DNA from 2 places in the Vibrio sp. TRT 17S01 genome. Region 1 is predicted to be linked to the other one. Evidence: predicted binding sites of a transcription regulator. Region 1 holds the regulator's gene; the other holds the start of a gene.
What was found. The regulator MetJ, encoded in region 1, represses methionine synthesis genes. The targets are predictions, from matches to a motif close to TTAGACNTNTANANGTCTAA.
Positions count from the first base shown of each region.

Region 2: the regulator MetJ is predicted to act here: its motif matches at 4,140-4,159, upstream of metH (methionine synthase).

Region 1 is NZ_JBNJOG010000007.1:140,816-147,893, reverse strand. Features, by position in the region: gene priA (primosomal protein N') at 1-1,101, opposite strand, end outside; gene rpmE (50S ribosomal protein L31) at 1,373-1,591, shown strand; gene ACQEXS_RS12970 (malic enzyme-like NAD(P)-binding protein) at 1,831-3,105, shown strand; gene metJ (met regulon transcriptional regulator MetJ) at 3,207-3,527, opposite strand; gene ACQEXS_RS12960 (O-succinylhomoserine (thiol)-lyase) at 3,766-4,932, shown strand; gene ACQEXS_RS12955 (bifunctional aspartate kinase/homoserine dehydrogenase II) at 4,932-7,078, shown strand, end outside.
Region 2 is NZ_JBNJOG010000024.1:14,465-21,542, forward strand. Features, by position in the region: gene mgtE (magnesium transporter) at 1-348, shown strand, start outside; gene metH (methionine synthase) at 411-4,091, opposite strand; gene ACQEXS_RS21255 (cation:proton antiporter) at 4,274-5,548, shown strand; gene ACQEXS_RS21260 (diguanylate cyclase) at 5,577-7,004, opposite strand; gene ACQEXS_RS21265 (FIST signal transduction protein) at 7,008-7,078, opposite strand, start outside.

The sequences.
Region 1 (7,078 bases):
AGCATTGTGCAACGTTTCTAACGCAGGCGTGGCAGAGCCCAATACAATTGGGATTTGCTCTTTGTTTGCCCGCATCACGGCCACATCTCTGGCGTGATAGCGCAGACTGTCTTGCTGTTTATAAGAGGCATCATGCTCTTCATCAACAATGATAATACCTAAATCAGCAAAAGGGGTGAGCAAAGCAGAACGGGTACCAATCACGATGCCAGCTTGCCCATCACGAGCACATAACCAAGCATTCAAACGCTCGGTATCATTCAACCCGGAATGAATCACTTCCACGGGAACAGAAAAGCGGCTTCGAAAGCGGTTGATGGTTTGGGGCGTTAAGCCAATCTCTGGTACCAAAATAAGCGCTTGTCGCCCTTTCTCCAAAACTGGTTTGATTAAGTTGAGGTAGACTTCGGTTTTGCCCGATCCCGTCACCCCTTCCAACAAGTAACAACCAAAGCCATCTTGGCTATTTACACTGGCAATGGCGACTGCTTGTTCTTGGTTCAGCTTAGGCTTATCAACGTCAGCTTCCACTTGAGCAGACCAGCGTTGGCGAGTAGGCTTCTTGTCTACCGACTCGATCCAACCTTTTTCTTGCAAGGTTTTCAGTACACTTGTAGTAATTTCTTCATCAATAAAAGTTTGATGCGCGACAGGCCCATGTTCGAGAAGGTGCATCACTTTCGCTTGCTTTACCGCACGACCAAACCCTTGCATTAATTGATCGCGTCCCGTCGTCGTCAATTGCCACTCAACCAAGGTGGCAAAATCCGCAGGTTTCCCTTTCCGTAATGCTGCTGGCATCGCATTGCACAGCGTTTCCCCGAGTGGGTATTGGTAAAACAGACTGCACCATTGCAATAAACTGTATAGCTTGTCAGGCCAAAGTGGCGCATTATCCAGTACATGTTTGATTGGTTTAAGCTGTTCAACAGGAAAATCTGACTGATGAACCAGCGATACAACGATCCCAACTAAAGTCTGGCGACCAAAAGGCACTGATACACGTCCACCAATAATAGGAAATTGGGATGGCGGGATCAGGTAGTCGAATTGCTTATCTAAAGGGACAGGCAAGGCAACGCGAGCTATGGTTGGTCGCATAAGAATCGCTTAACTCATTACTATATTTACGAAAACACAGTCTAATGGATTGATGGCGCCGTGTGAAAATAAAATTTGGTGAAAAAAGTGGCGAAATAATTAGCAAATTGGTTGATCGAATCACCATGATTCATTACTATATCGCGCCTTAGTGATATGGCTTGCTGTTTTTTAAACCAGAAAGCGGTATCACGATGCTATTTTTTATTAACTACGTGTGGTGTCCGGCTGAGATTCGGATAGCGACACGGCCTGAATTTGAGGTTTTCCCATGAAAGTAGGTATTCACCCAGAATACAAAGCGGTTAACGCAACTTGTTCTTGCGGTAACTCTTTTGAGTTCAAATCAACTCTAGCTAAAGAGTCTATCCACCTAGACGTATGTGACAAATGTCACCCATTCTACACTGGTAAGCAACGTATCGTTGATACAGGCGGCCGTGTTGATCGCTTCAACAAGCGTTTCGGTGCTCTATCAAGCAAGAAATAATTTCTGCTTTATAGCTAAAATTGAAAAGGACGCTACGGCGTCCTTTTTTGATCCCTATATCACTCATTTCTTTCTCACTTTCCCCTCGCCCATCATCCAATCGCAATAAATCTGGTCTAATCTGTAGAGAGTCTGCGCATTTTGCTGATATGAGTCGCATTCTTACCTTTGCAGCTTGACTGGCTTCTACTAGAATGAACTCCCTTGTTAATCATAAAGTCAAACGAGTACCCACATCTATGTCCGATGACAACCACCAAGAACTGAGCCCAGAAGAACAATTCCGCCAACAGGCTCTGGATTACCATGCTTACCCAACCGCGGGTAAGATTGCCGTTGAACTGACCAAGCCTGCTGAAACAGCGAATGATCTGGCATTGGCGTACAGCCCAGGCGTTGCTGAGCCAGTGCGTGAAATCGCACAAAATGCAGATAACGTCTATAAGTACACGGCGAAAGGTAACATGGTAGCAGTGATCTCAAATGGTACTGCGATTCTTGGTCTCGGCAACCTTGGACCACTGGCATCAAAACCAGTGATGGAAGGCAAATCGCTATTATTTAAGCGCTTTGCAGGTCTAGACTCGATTGACATTGAAGTTAAGCACCGCACTATCGATGAGTTCGTCGATACCGTCGCTAACATTGCAGACACGTTTGGTGGCATTAACCTCGAAGACATCAAAGCACCAGATTGTTTTGAAATTGAAAAGCGTTTGATTGAACGCTGCGATGTCCCTGTTTTCCATGACGACCAGCACGGTACAGCGATCGTTACGGCAGCAGGTATGCTTAATGCAATTGAGCTTCAGGGTAAAAAGCTTGAAGAAGCAACGATCGTCTGTTTAGGTGCTGGTGCGGCAGCCGTGGCATGTATGGAGCTACTGATAAAATGTGGTGCAATGCGTGAAAAAATCTACATGCTTGACCGTAAAGGTGTTATCCACACTCGCCGCGATGACTTGAACGAATACAAGCAACTATTTGCGAACAACACAGACAAACGCACACTGGAAGATGTCATTGAAGGTGCCGATCTGTTCTTAGGCGTATCTGGTCCAAATCTGCTTCCAGCCGAAGCTTTGAAGCTGATGGCAGACAAACCAGTCGTCTTCGCCTGCTCAAACCCAGATCCAGAGATCAAACCAGAACTGGCACACGAAGTACGTGATGACTTGATTATGGGAACAGGCCGCTCAGACTATCCAAACCAAGTGAATAATGTATTGTGCTTCCCATTCATCTTCCGCGGTGCATTGGATGTTCGTGCCAGTGAAATTAATGATGAAATGAAACTCGCTGCAGTTGATGCGATCCGTGAGCTAGCGAAAGAAGCCGTTCCTGCTGATGTACTCAAAGCTGCTGGGGTTGATAAACTGGAATTTGGTCCGGGTTACATCATTCCAAAACCAATGGACCCACGCTTACTGCCACGTGTGGCTAAAGCCGTCGCACAAGCCGCGGTTGATTCAGGTGTGGCTCGAATTGAGATGCCAGAAAACTACATGGCATGAATTATCTCAATAAAAAACCGCTGATAGTCTCAGCGGTTTTTTATTGTTCTTATCGATAGACAAGACATCGGCTTCCAGCGAAAAACGGTGCGTATTGTTAGTTATTCTTCATCGAACGCTTCAAACTCAATGCCCATCTCGGTCATCAGTTTCTTCACTTCTGCCGGAATATCGTCTGGACGATCTTTACGTAAATCTTCATCCGTTGGCAGTGGCTGACCCGTGTAGGCATGTAAAAACGCTTCACATAACAACTCGCTGTTTGTCGCGTGGCGCAAATTATTGATCTGACGGCGAGTACGCTCATCAGTTAGCACCTTCAGCACTTTCAAAGGAATAGAAACAGTAATTTTTTTCACCTGTTCACTTTTCTTACCATGCTCCGCGTATGGGCTTATATATTCCCCATTCCAATCAGCCATTGCGCACCTTCATTATCATCAGTTATATAAAAATCACAAACCGAGATTTTAGCGGGATCTAAGGCTATAAGCAAAGACATATAGACGTCTAGAAGTGTTGACGTCTTCATTTTTGAGAAGTAAAGTTGTGAGATAAGGATTAAGAATACGTGATTTGCTGTTAACAGGTATAACCAAATTCAGCAAAGTTGCAATGTATTACTGTTTAAAAATCACCACAGTTCGAAAGGAAACATCTATGAGCACCCGCAAACCAGCCACTATCGCGGTACGTACTGGTATCGAGTCCGACACTCAACATCATGCCGTTGTGCCACCTATTTACCTCTCGACAAATTATGGATTTCCCGCCTTTGGTGAAGTGCCGACATACGATTACACCCGCTCGGGTAACCCCAATCGTGGCCTGTTAGAAACCGCTTTGTTTGAGCTGGAGTCAGGTAAAGGCGCCGTGGTAACCAATTGTGGAACCTCTGCCTTAAACTTGTGGGTCTCCGCCTTTCTTGGCCCTGACGATCTGATCGTCGCGCCTCACGACTGCTACGGTGGCACATACCGCCTGTTCAATACACGCTCACAAAAAGGTGACTTTAAGGTCTTGTTTGTTGATCAATCAGATGAACAAGCATTCGAAGCTGCTATCGCTCTTAAGCCTAAATTGATTTTACTTGAAACGCCTTCTAACCCTTTGGTGCGCGTTGTCGATATCGCGAAAGTATGCGAGCAAGCCAAACAAGTTGGCGCATTGGTTGCGGTCGATAATACCTTTTTGACTCCTGTATTCCAAAAGCCCCTCGAGCTAGGTGCTGATTTTGTTATTCATTCAACAACCAAGTACATCAATGGTCATTCCGATGTCATTGGTGGCGTGGTGATCACTAAAACCGAAGAACACGCAGAAGAGCTGGCTTGGTGGGGAAACTGCATTGGCGCCACCGGAACACCGTTTGATAGCTATATGACTCTGCGCGGTATACGCACATTAGGCGCACGTATGCGCGTTCACGAAGAAAGCTCTCGTGATATTCTTAATTACCTACAACAACAGGAACTCGTTGGCACCATCTACCACCCTAGCCTGCCAAATCATCCTGGCCACGAGATTGCAAAGAAACAGCAATCTGGTTTTGGCTCAATGTTAAGTTTCGAATTTGCAGGCAGCTTTGAGCAACTAACATTCTTTGTTAGCGAGCTGGAGCTCTTCTCTCTTGCAGAATCTTTAGGTGGCGTAGAAAGTTTGATTTGTCATCCAGCGTCCATGACACACCGCGCAATGGGTGAAGAGGCACTGGCCGAAGCGGGGGTTTCTCAACAATTGCTGCGCTTATCCGTTGGCCTAGAAGATGCGCAGGATCTAATCGATGATCTCCAACAAGCCTTTGCAAAAGCGAAGGAGTACCAGTAATGAGCCAGCCTCGTCAATTGCATAAATTTGGTGGTAGTAGCTTAGCAAACCCTGCATGCTACCGCCGAGTTGCTAATATCTTAAAAGAGTATTCGGACAGCGAAGATTTGATTGTGGTCTCGGCGGCTGGCAAAACCACCAATCGATTGATTGCATTTCTCGAAGCGCTCAATAAAGATGGCCGCTTAGCACATGAAGCGCTACAAGAGCTGCGCCATTTTCAGAGTGAATTGATTGAGTCGCTGATCACAACCAATACCCGTACTGAATTACTGTCACTATTGCATGATGAGTTCAGCACTTTAGGCGAGCTTACTGCACCATTGAGTGCAGCAGAGCAAGCCAATGTGCTTGGACATGGCGAAGTCTGGTCATCGCGCCTACTGGCAGCCCTATTAACTCAGAACGAGCTGCCCGCCGTCGCACAAGATGCACGCGCTTTTCTCAGAGCTGAGCCCGGTACACAGCCTGAGGTTGACCGCGGTGCTTCATACCCATTGTTGAAAGAAACCCTCGCCCAACATGTCCAACATCGCGTCGTGATCACCGGATTTATGGCACAAAGCGAGCGTGGTGATACCGTCTTGCTCGGCCGGAATGGCTCTGATTACTCCGCCACTGTTATTGGTGCATTGGCTGATGCAAGCAAGGTAACCATTTGGAGTGATGTGGCTGGGGTTTATAGCGCGGATCCACGATTAGTCAGCGATGCTTGTTTACTTCCTTTACTGCGCCTTGATGAAGCCAGCGAATTGGCTCGTCTTGCCGCCCCAGTGCTCCATAGCCGAACTTTACAGCCTGTTGCTCAAAGTACTATGGATTGTCACTTACGCTGCAGCTATGAGCCGGAATCCGGTTCAACTAGAATCGAACGCGTGTTGGCTTCTGGCCGCGGTGCAAAAATCATCTCTTCACTTGATGAAGTGATGCTGATCCGGCTGCATTTTGCTTCCGGCCATGACTTTATCCGCCAGCAACAGGAAGTTTTAGCAGGTCTAAAACGAGCACAGCTCGAACCACTTGCTTTTGAAACTCAAACGGATCAGCACACATTAAACCTTGCTTACACCTCTGAAATTGTGAATGGCGCACTCAGCCACCTACAAGATGTAGCAACCGAAGCAGAAATCAAACTGAAAGAAGGTTATTCGCTTGTGGCAGCCGTTGGGGCTGGCGTGACGAAAAACCCAAATCATTGCTATGGGTTTTATCAGCAGCTAAAGCACGCACCGGTTGAGTTTATCTCTGAGTCAGAGTCTGGACTCAGTCTGGTTGCTGTTCTACGCACTGTCGATACCAAACCCTTGGTTAAAGGTATCCACACACAGCTGTTTCAAGCTCAGAAACGCGTCGCTGTCGCACTGTGCGGCAAAGGAAATATAGGTTCCAGTTGGTTAACTCTTTTTGCGGAACAAAAGCGTGATTTAGAAAAGCGCCGTGGCATGAACTTTGAGTTAGTAGCCGTCATTGATAGCCAAACCTATTGGTATAACCCAAACGGTATCGATGCCAATTCGGTAGCAGCACGATTCGATGAAGAAGCCATCGAATATCAGAATTTTTCTTGGATTGAGCAATTAGGAGCGATTCAGGGTTATGACGATCTCGTGGTACTTGATGTGACCGCAAGCCAAGAGCTCGCTGAACGTTACCTAGATATTGCCCAACAAGGTATGCACCTAATATCAGCAAACAAAGTCGCTGGTTCGGCTTCTAGCCGCTATTACCATGACGTAAAAGATGCGTTTGCCAAGATCAACCGTCACTGGCTCTACAATGCAACCGTCGGCGCTGGATTACCTATTAACCATACGGTAAGAGACTTGCGCGAAAGTGGCGATGAAATCCTAGCACTCTCCGGGATCTTCTCCGGCACCTTGTCTTGGTTGTTCCAACAATACGATGGCAGTGTTCCATTCGCAGAGTTAGTCGATCTTGCTTGGCAACAAGGACTTACCGAACCGGATCCTCGCAGCGACTTAGATGGCTCCGATGTGATGCGAAAGTTGGTGATCCTCGCACGTGAGTCAGGATTAGATATCGAACCAGAAGCGGTCAAAGTAGAAAGCTTAGTTCCGCAAGAATTAGCCGGGTTATCACTGGATGACTTCCTTGATAAAAGCCAACTATTAAGTGAGCTACTCGC
Region 2 (7,078 bases), on a different contig from region 1:
ACCGTGGCTCTGGTGATCCGAGGCTTAGCGCTTGGACACATCGGTGATTCCAATAAACGCGAGCTATTGCTAAAAGAAGCCGCGATTGGATTCTTAAATGGTGTCATGTGGGCTCTCATTATTGGTGGCATCGTTATCGCTTGGAAAGGTAACTGGATGCTTGGCGGCATTATTGCTGCAGCCATGATGACCAACCTATTAGTCGCTGGTATTGCGGGCGTAACCATCCCAATTTTACTCAAGAAAATGAATATCGACCCTGCGTTAGCTGGGGGGATGGCTCTCACAACAGTAACAGATGTGATTGGCTTATCTGTCTTTCTCGGATTAGCCACCATCATGATTTAATCTATTTAATCAAAACTAAAAAGCGCAGCCAGATGGCTGCGCTTTTGGTTTAGGTAGTCCGATTAACCATTAATATTTGGCCCTAACCACTTTTCTGCTTCGAGCATATCCCAACCTTTACGATCTGCGTAGCTCTCTACTTGATCTTGCTGGATTTGCGCAATAGCAAAGTAACGAGAGTCAGGATGCGAGAAGTACCAACCCGATACGGATGCACCTGGATACATCGCATAGCTCGACGTCAGTGACATACCAATATTTTCTTCAACATTCATAAGCTCCCAAAGCGGTCCTTTCTCAGTATGCTCTGGACAGGCAGGATAGCCAGGAGCAGGACGAATACCTTGGTATTTCTCACGAATGAGTTCTTCATTCGACAGAGCTTCATCCGCAGCGTAACCCCAAATCTCTTTACGCACACGCTCATGTAGATACTCAGCAAATGCTTCCGCCAGACGGTCCGCTACCGCTTGGATCATAATGGCATTGTAATCATCACCTTGCGCTTTGTATTCATCAGCAAGTTCACGCTCACCAATACCGCCGGTGACAGCAAAAGCACCAACCCAATCCTTCTTACCCGACTCTTTCGGTGCAACATAATCAGACAGACAATAGTTGAAGCCTTTTGGTTTCTCTGTTTGTTGGCGCAAGTTATGCAGCACTTTCACCACTTCTGTACGCGATTCGTCGGTGTAGACTTCGATATCATCACCCACGCTTGCTGCAGGGAACAGACCACACATACCTCGCGCTTTGAGTAAGCCTTCACGCTCAACACGATCCAATAACTCATTAGCGTCTTTGTACAGGCGTTGAGCCTCTTCACCCACTTCTTCATGGTCAAAGATTGTTGGGTACTTACCGACTAGTGACCAAGTCATAAAGAAAGGTGTCCAGTCGATGTACTTACGCAAAGTAGACACTTCAAAGTCATCAAAGATATGGATGCCCGGCTTCACAGGAGCAGGAGGCGTATACTTATCCCAATCAATCGCGACTTTGTTCGCTCGTGCTTCTTCTAAAGTAACAGGCTTAGTGCGCGGCTTCTTACGGTTATGCTGATCACGCACGCGCTCATAGTCCGCATCCAGTTTTTCAACAAAGCCAGGACGAAGTTCGTCTGAAAGTAATGATGTACATACACCAACCGCACGAGAAGCGTTATTGACGTAAACCACTGGATGTTTGTAGTTCTGCTCAATCTTAACCGCTGTATGCGCTTTGGATGTTGTTGCACCACCAATCAGAAGTGGAAGATCGAAATCAAGACGTTCCATTTCTTTCGCGACATGGACCATTTCATCGAGAGACGGTGTGATCAAACCAGAAAGACCAATAATGTCGACGTTTTCTTCTTTGGCTACCTTGAGGATCTTCTCACATGGCACCATGACGCCAAGATCGATGATCTCGTAGTTGTTACATTGCAGAACCACGCCAACAATGTTCTTACCGATATCGTGCACGTCACCTTTTACCGTAGCCAGTAAGATCTTGCCGTTGGAAGAACCCGCTTGCTTCTCTTTATTAATAAAAGGCTCTAAGTGTGCTACAGCTTGCTTCATAACACGCGCAGATTTCACTACCTGAGGAAGAAACATCTTACCTTCACCAAATAAGTCACCCACCACGTTCATGCCGTCCATCAATGGACCTTCAATGACTTCAAGTGGCTTAGAAGCATTAAGGCGAGCTTCTTCGGTATCTTCAACGATGAATTCAGTAATGCCTTTAACCAATGCATGCTCTAGACGTTTTTCTACCGCCCAAGTACGCCACTCTAGTGCAGAAGCATCTTCTTCTTTACCAACGCCTTTACCTGCGTATTCTGCAGCGATGTCAAGTAGTCGCTCGGTCGAATCATCACGGCGGTTAAGAACCACGTCTTCTACCGCTTCACGCAGTTTGTCTGGAACGTTATCGTAAATTTCTAACTGACCCGCGTTCACAATGCCCATGTCCATACCATTTTTAAAACAGTGGTATAGGAACACCGCATGAATCGCTTCACGAACGTAGTTATTGCCGCGGAATGAGAAGGAAACGTTAGACACACCACCAGAGATCATCGCGTGAGGTAAGTCGCGCTTAATGTCTGCAACCGCTTCGATGAAATCCACAGCGTAGTTGTTGTGCTCTTCGATACCCGTCGCAACTGCAAAGATGTTCGGGTCAAAGATGATGTCTTCTGGTGGGAAGCCGACTTCATCAACCAAGATACGGTAAGCGTTGGTACAGATTTCGAGCTTACGTTCACGTGTTTCTGCCTGACCAACTTCGTCGAACGCCATAACGATAACTGCAGCACCATAGCGACGAATCAGTTTTGCTTGCTCAACAAACTTCTCTTTACCTTCTTTCAAAGAGATGGAGTTTACGATGCCCTTGCCTTGAATACACTTCAGGCCCGCCTCAATAACCTCCCATTTAGAAGAGTCGACCATGATAGGCACTTTGGAGATCTCTGGCTCAGATGCGCATAGGTTGAGGAAGCGAACCATACAGGCTTCGGCATCCAACATGCCTTCATCCATGTTGATGTCGATGATCTGAGCGCCGTTCTCAACTTGCTGACGAGCAACTTCCAGCGCTTCATCGTAGAGCTCTTCTTTGATCAGACGCTTAAATCGAGCAGAACCAGTTACGTTAGTCCGCTCACCCACGTTGATAAACAACGTCTCTTTTTCAATCGTAAGAGGCTCAAGACCGGATAAACGACACGCAACCGTAAGCTCAGGCAGATCACGAGGTTTCACGCCTTCAACTGCCATTGCCATATGGCGAATATGCTCTGGCGTGGTACCACAACAACCACCAATTAGGTTGAGGAAACCACTCTCCGCCCACTCTTTAACGTGTTCCGCCATATCTTCAGGTGAAAGGTCATACTCACCAAACGCATTCGGTAGACCCGCATTTGGGTGAGTAGAAACAAAAGATTCAGAAATACGAGAAAGCTCTTCTACGTATGGGCGTAGTTCGTCAGGACCTAGCGCACAATTCAAACCAAATGAAATCGGATTAACATGACGAAGAGAGTTATAGAAGGCTTCCGTTGTTTGACCAGAAAGCGTACGTCCAGAAGCATCGGTAATGGTACCGGAGATCATCACTGGTAACTCGATACCTAGTTCTTCGAAAACACTATCAACCGCGAAGGCACAAGCTTTAGCGTTAAGCGTATCGAAGATGGTCTCGATCAGAATAAGATCAGAGCCACCTTTGATCAGCGCTCGAGTGGATTCTGAATAAGCTTCAACAAGCTCATCGAAGCTGACGTTACGATAGCCTGGGTCATTTACATCAGGGGAGATAGAACAAGTACGGTTTGTTGGGCCAAGCACACCCGCGACATAACGTGGGCGCTCTGGCGTTTTTGCCGTCCACTCATCAGCGGCTTCACGCGCAAGCTTTACAGCAGCGAAGTTGATTTCCTCACTCAGGCTTTCCATTTCATAGTCAGCCATCGCAATCGTCGTCGCGTTAAAGGTGTTTGTCTCAAGAATATCAGCGCCAGCTTCTAAGTAAGCGCTGTGAATTTCCTTAATCAATTGAGGCTGAGTGAGCACCAACAAATCGTTGTTGCCTTTTAGATCACAGTGCCAATCCGCAAAGCGCTCTCCTCGATAGTCTTGCTCTTCAAGTTTGTATCCCTGAATCATGGTGCCCATACCACCATCGATCAGCAAAATACGTTGCTTTAATTGAGCTTCAATCTGTTGTCTTACATTACTTCCCACAGTACAGCCTCATTCCTTTAGTTATCTCTCCATCCTATCATACAAACTAAAGGAGTCTAGACGTCTAAAACATTAATATTCTCACTCCTGTTTGCTTGTAAAATAATAACCAAAAAGTGTTTGCTATTTAGTCATCATAGGCAGAGAATTCCATTCACATTTTGTTACATCCAGAGAAACACATGTCGGTCTATTATACCCTTTGCTTTCTATCGGCTGCTGCAATGTTGATTGCTTTTGTAAACAGTAAGATAGGTAAAATGCAGACAACCATCGCAATAACAGCAGGTTCGATGGTTCTGTCACTATTAATTCTAGTTGCTGGTCAAAATGATTGGTTTCAGTTAACTGAAATCGCCACGCAAACAGTTTCTAGTATTAATTTCGAAGACTTTTTGCTTAAAGGGATATTAGGCTTCCTTTTGTTTGCTGGAGGATTGGGGATCAAACTACCCAACCTGAAAGATCAAAAATGGGAAATCACGGTATTGGCATTAGGTGCAACGTTATTTTCAACCTTTTTTATTGGTTTTGTTCTCTATGGATTCTGCCAAATCATTGGAGTCAATTTCGACTTAGTATACTGCTTATTGTTTGGTGCACTGATCTCGCCAACCGACCCAATAGCGGTGCTTGCTATCGTAAAAAAACTCAATGCACCAAGACGTATCTCGACACAAATTGAAGGTGAGTCATTATTCAATGACGGCTTCGGTCTCGTCATTTTTGTTACTTTATTTACGATTGCTTTTGGAAACGAAGCGCCAACAGTGGGTAGCGTTACGATGCTGTTTGCTCAGGAAGCCCTTGGTGGTATCGTTTATGGCTTTGTATTAGGACTCGTTTTCCATTACCTAATCAGCGCAACTGATGATCACTCGATGGAGCTTCTTCTTACCATTGGCATTCCAACCGCTGGATATGCATTTGCAGAGTATCTTCACGTATCTGGTCCTCTAGCCATGGTGGTATCAGGTATCATGATTGGCAACTGGACGCGTTTCATTGGCTTTTCCAAAGAGAGTGAAGATCACCTCGATCATTTCTGGGAACTGGTCGATGAATTTTTGAATGGCGTGCTTTTCTTATTGATTGGTATGTCTATGCTGCTGTTTGAATTTCACAAAGAAGATTGGATTTTAATGGCATTTGCAGTCCCGCTTGTTCTGTCAGCTCGATACCTAAGTGTTTTCTTATCCTATATCGGTTTTAAACGTTTTCGTAGTTATAACCCTTGGTCAGTCAAGATCTTAACTTGGGGTGGCTTACGGGGCGGATTGGCATTGGCAATGGCATTATCCATTCCTTCTGGCATTTGGGTTATCCCTGATAAGCTTATTGATGTAAAAGAAATTGTATTGGTAATGACCTATGCTGTCGTTGTTTTTTCTATTTTGATTCAAGGCTCAACGATTACGCCAATGATTGAAAAAGCGAAAAACGCAGAGAAAGAGTAACTCATCGAATAAGGGCCACGTGTGGCCCTTAATGGTTGTGAACGATGCGATTCCGCCCATTTTTCTTCGCACAATAAAGAAATCCATCAACCTGCTTCATTACTTCATCAAATGGCGTCGATAAGTCTGCATAGGGAATGGTTGTCATACCTATACTCACAGTGATTTTCAGAACCTTTTCTTCATGACGGACTGCCATCGCTTCAATGTCTTTTCTAAGTCGCTCTGCTATGTCGTAACCTAGATTTTTATCTGTATTCGGTAAGACCAAGGCAAATTCCTCACCACCCAATCGACCGAGAATATCCATATCTCGCGTGGACTGTTGTAAATGGCTAACCAGCGCGATCAAAACCTCATCTCCAGCCGCATGACCAAAACTATCATTCACTTGCTTAAAGAAATCAATATCAATAAGCATAACCGTTAAAGGTGTTCGCCAGCGCTGGCAAGTATGAACTGCTCTTTCAGTCTGGGTTAAGAAACTTCTTCGATTAAAAGCTCCTGTTAAAGGATCGGTTTCAGCAAGGTTTTTGAGTTTCTTTTCGAGCTGCTTACGTTCACTGATATCTGTCATCGACATGATAATAAGGTGTTGTTGCTGAAAAAGTAATTTACTGAATGCCATCTCAATTTGGCAAACTCTCTTATCAGGCAATCTCAGCATAAGATCGCAACGAGTTATACCTGCTCCCTTAGGAAGATCAATGACCATGTTAAGATTAGACTCAAATACCTCCCGCATCTCTTCAGCAATATAACGAATCGGCTCACTATTAACGATATCTTCTTTTTCTCTTCCCAGAAGCTGACAGGTAAAATCATTAATCATGATCACTTTTAACGAAGAGCTACAAATTAAAATCCCAATCGGAGCTGAGTTAATAAGTTCTTGTAACTGCTTTACTGAACGCTTGGATTGATCGAGTCGTTGCTGCTGCAACTCTTCAATTTTTTTACGTAAATAAATGTCTTGTAGTACGAGTAGCCAACGATTTTGGCTCACATTTGTCAAACGAGCTCTAACCAAATAATCGATTCCCAAACTATGGATATTCAGGTCTCCAGATCGGTTCATACAGTTTTGATAATCCGCCAAAAAAGTTTGCAGCTCAGGCGATGATTGAACACAGTCTAAGTCATCAAGTTGGGTATAGTTTTCTTCAGCAGTCAAAATGGGGGGCTCAAAATTTCCAGAACGGATATCTTTTACTACCCCTTGCCTATCGATCCACAAACTCATATCCGGCAAGGAATCGAGAATCAAGTTAAGGGTATTATTCCTTTGCGTTAATTCCGCACAGCTTAGATCTAAAGAACGTTCAGTGATCATCAATTGTTCAGAGAGCGATTGATAGCCTGAATCAACAATCTCAATTAGCTTATGTAAATTCGGGTCATCAGGAACACCATCAACAAAGACTTTTTTAAGTTGTCGTTGTAATAGTCTATGCATCCATTAATCTTCCGAGAAAGCCGTTATCGTCATGGTCTGATTATGAAGCTCTGAAGAAGATTGGTGATCAAATG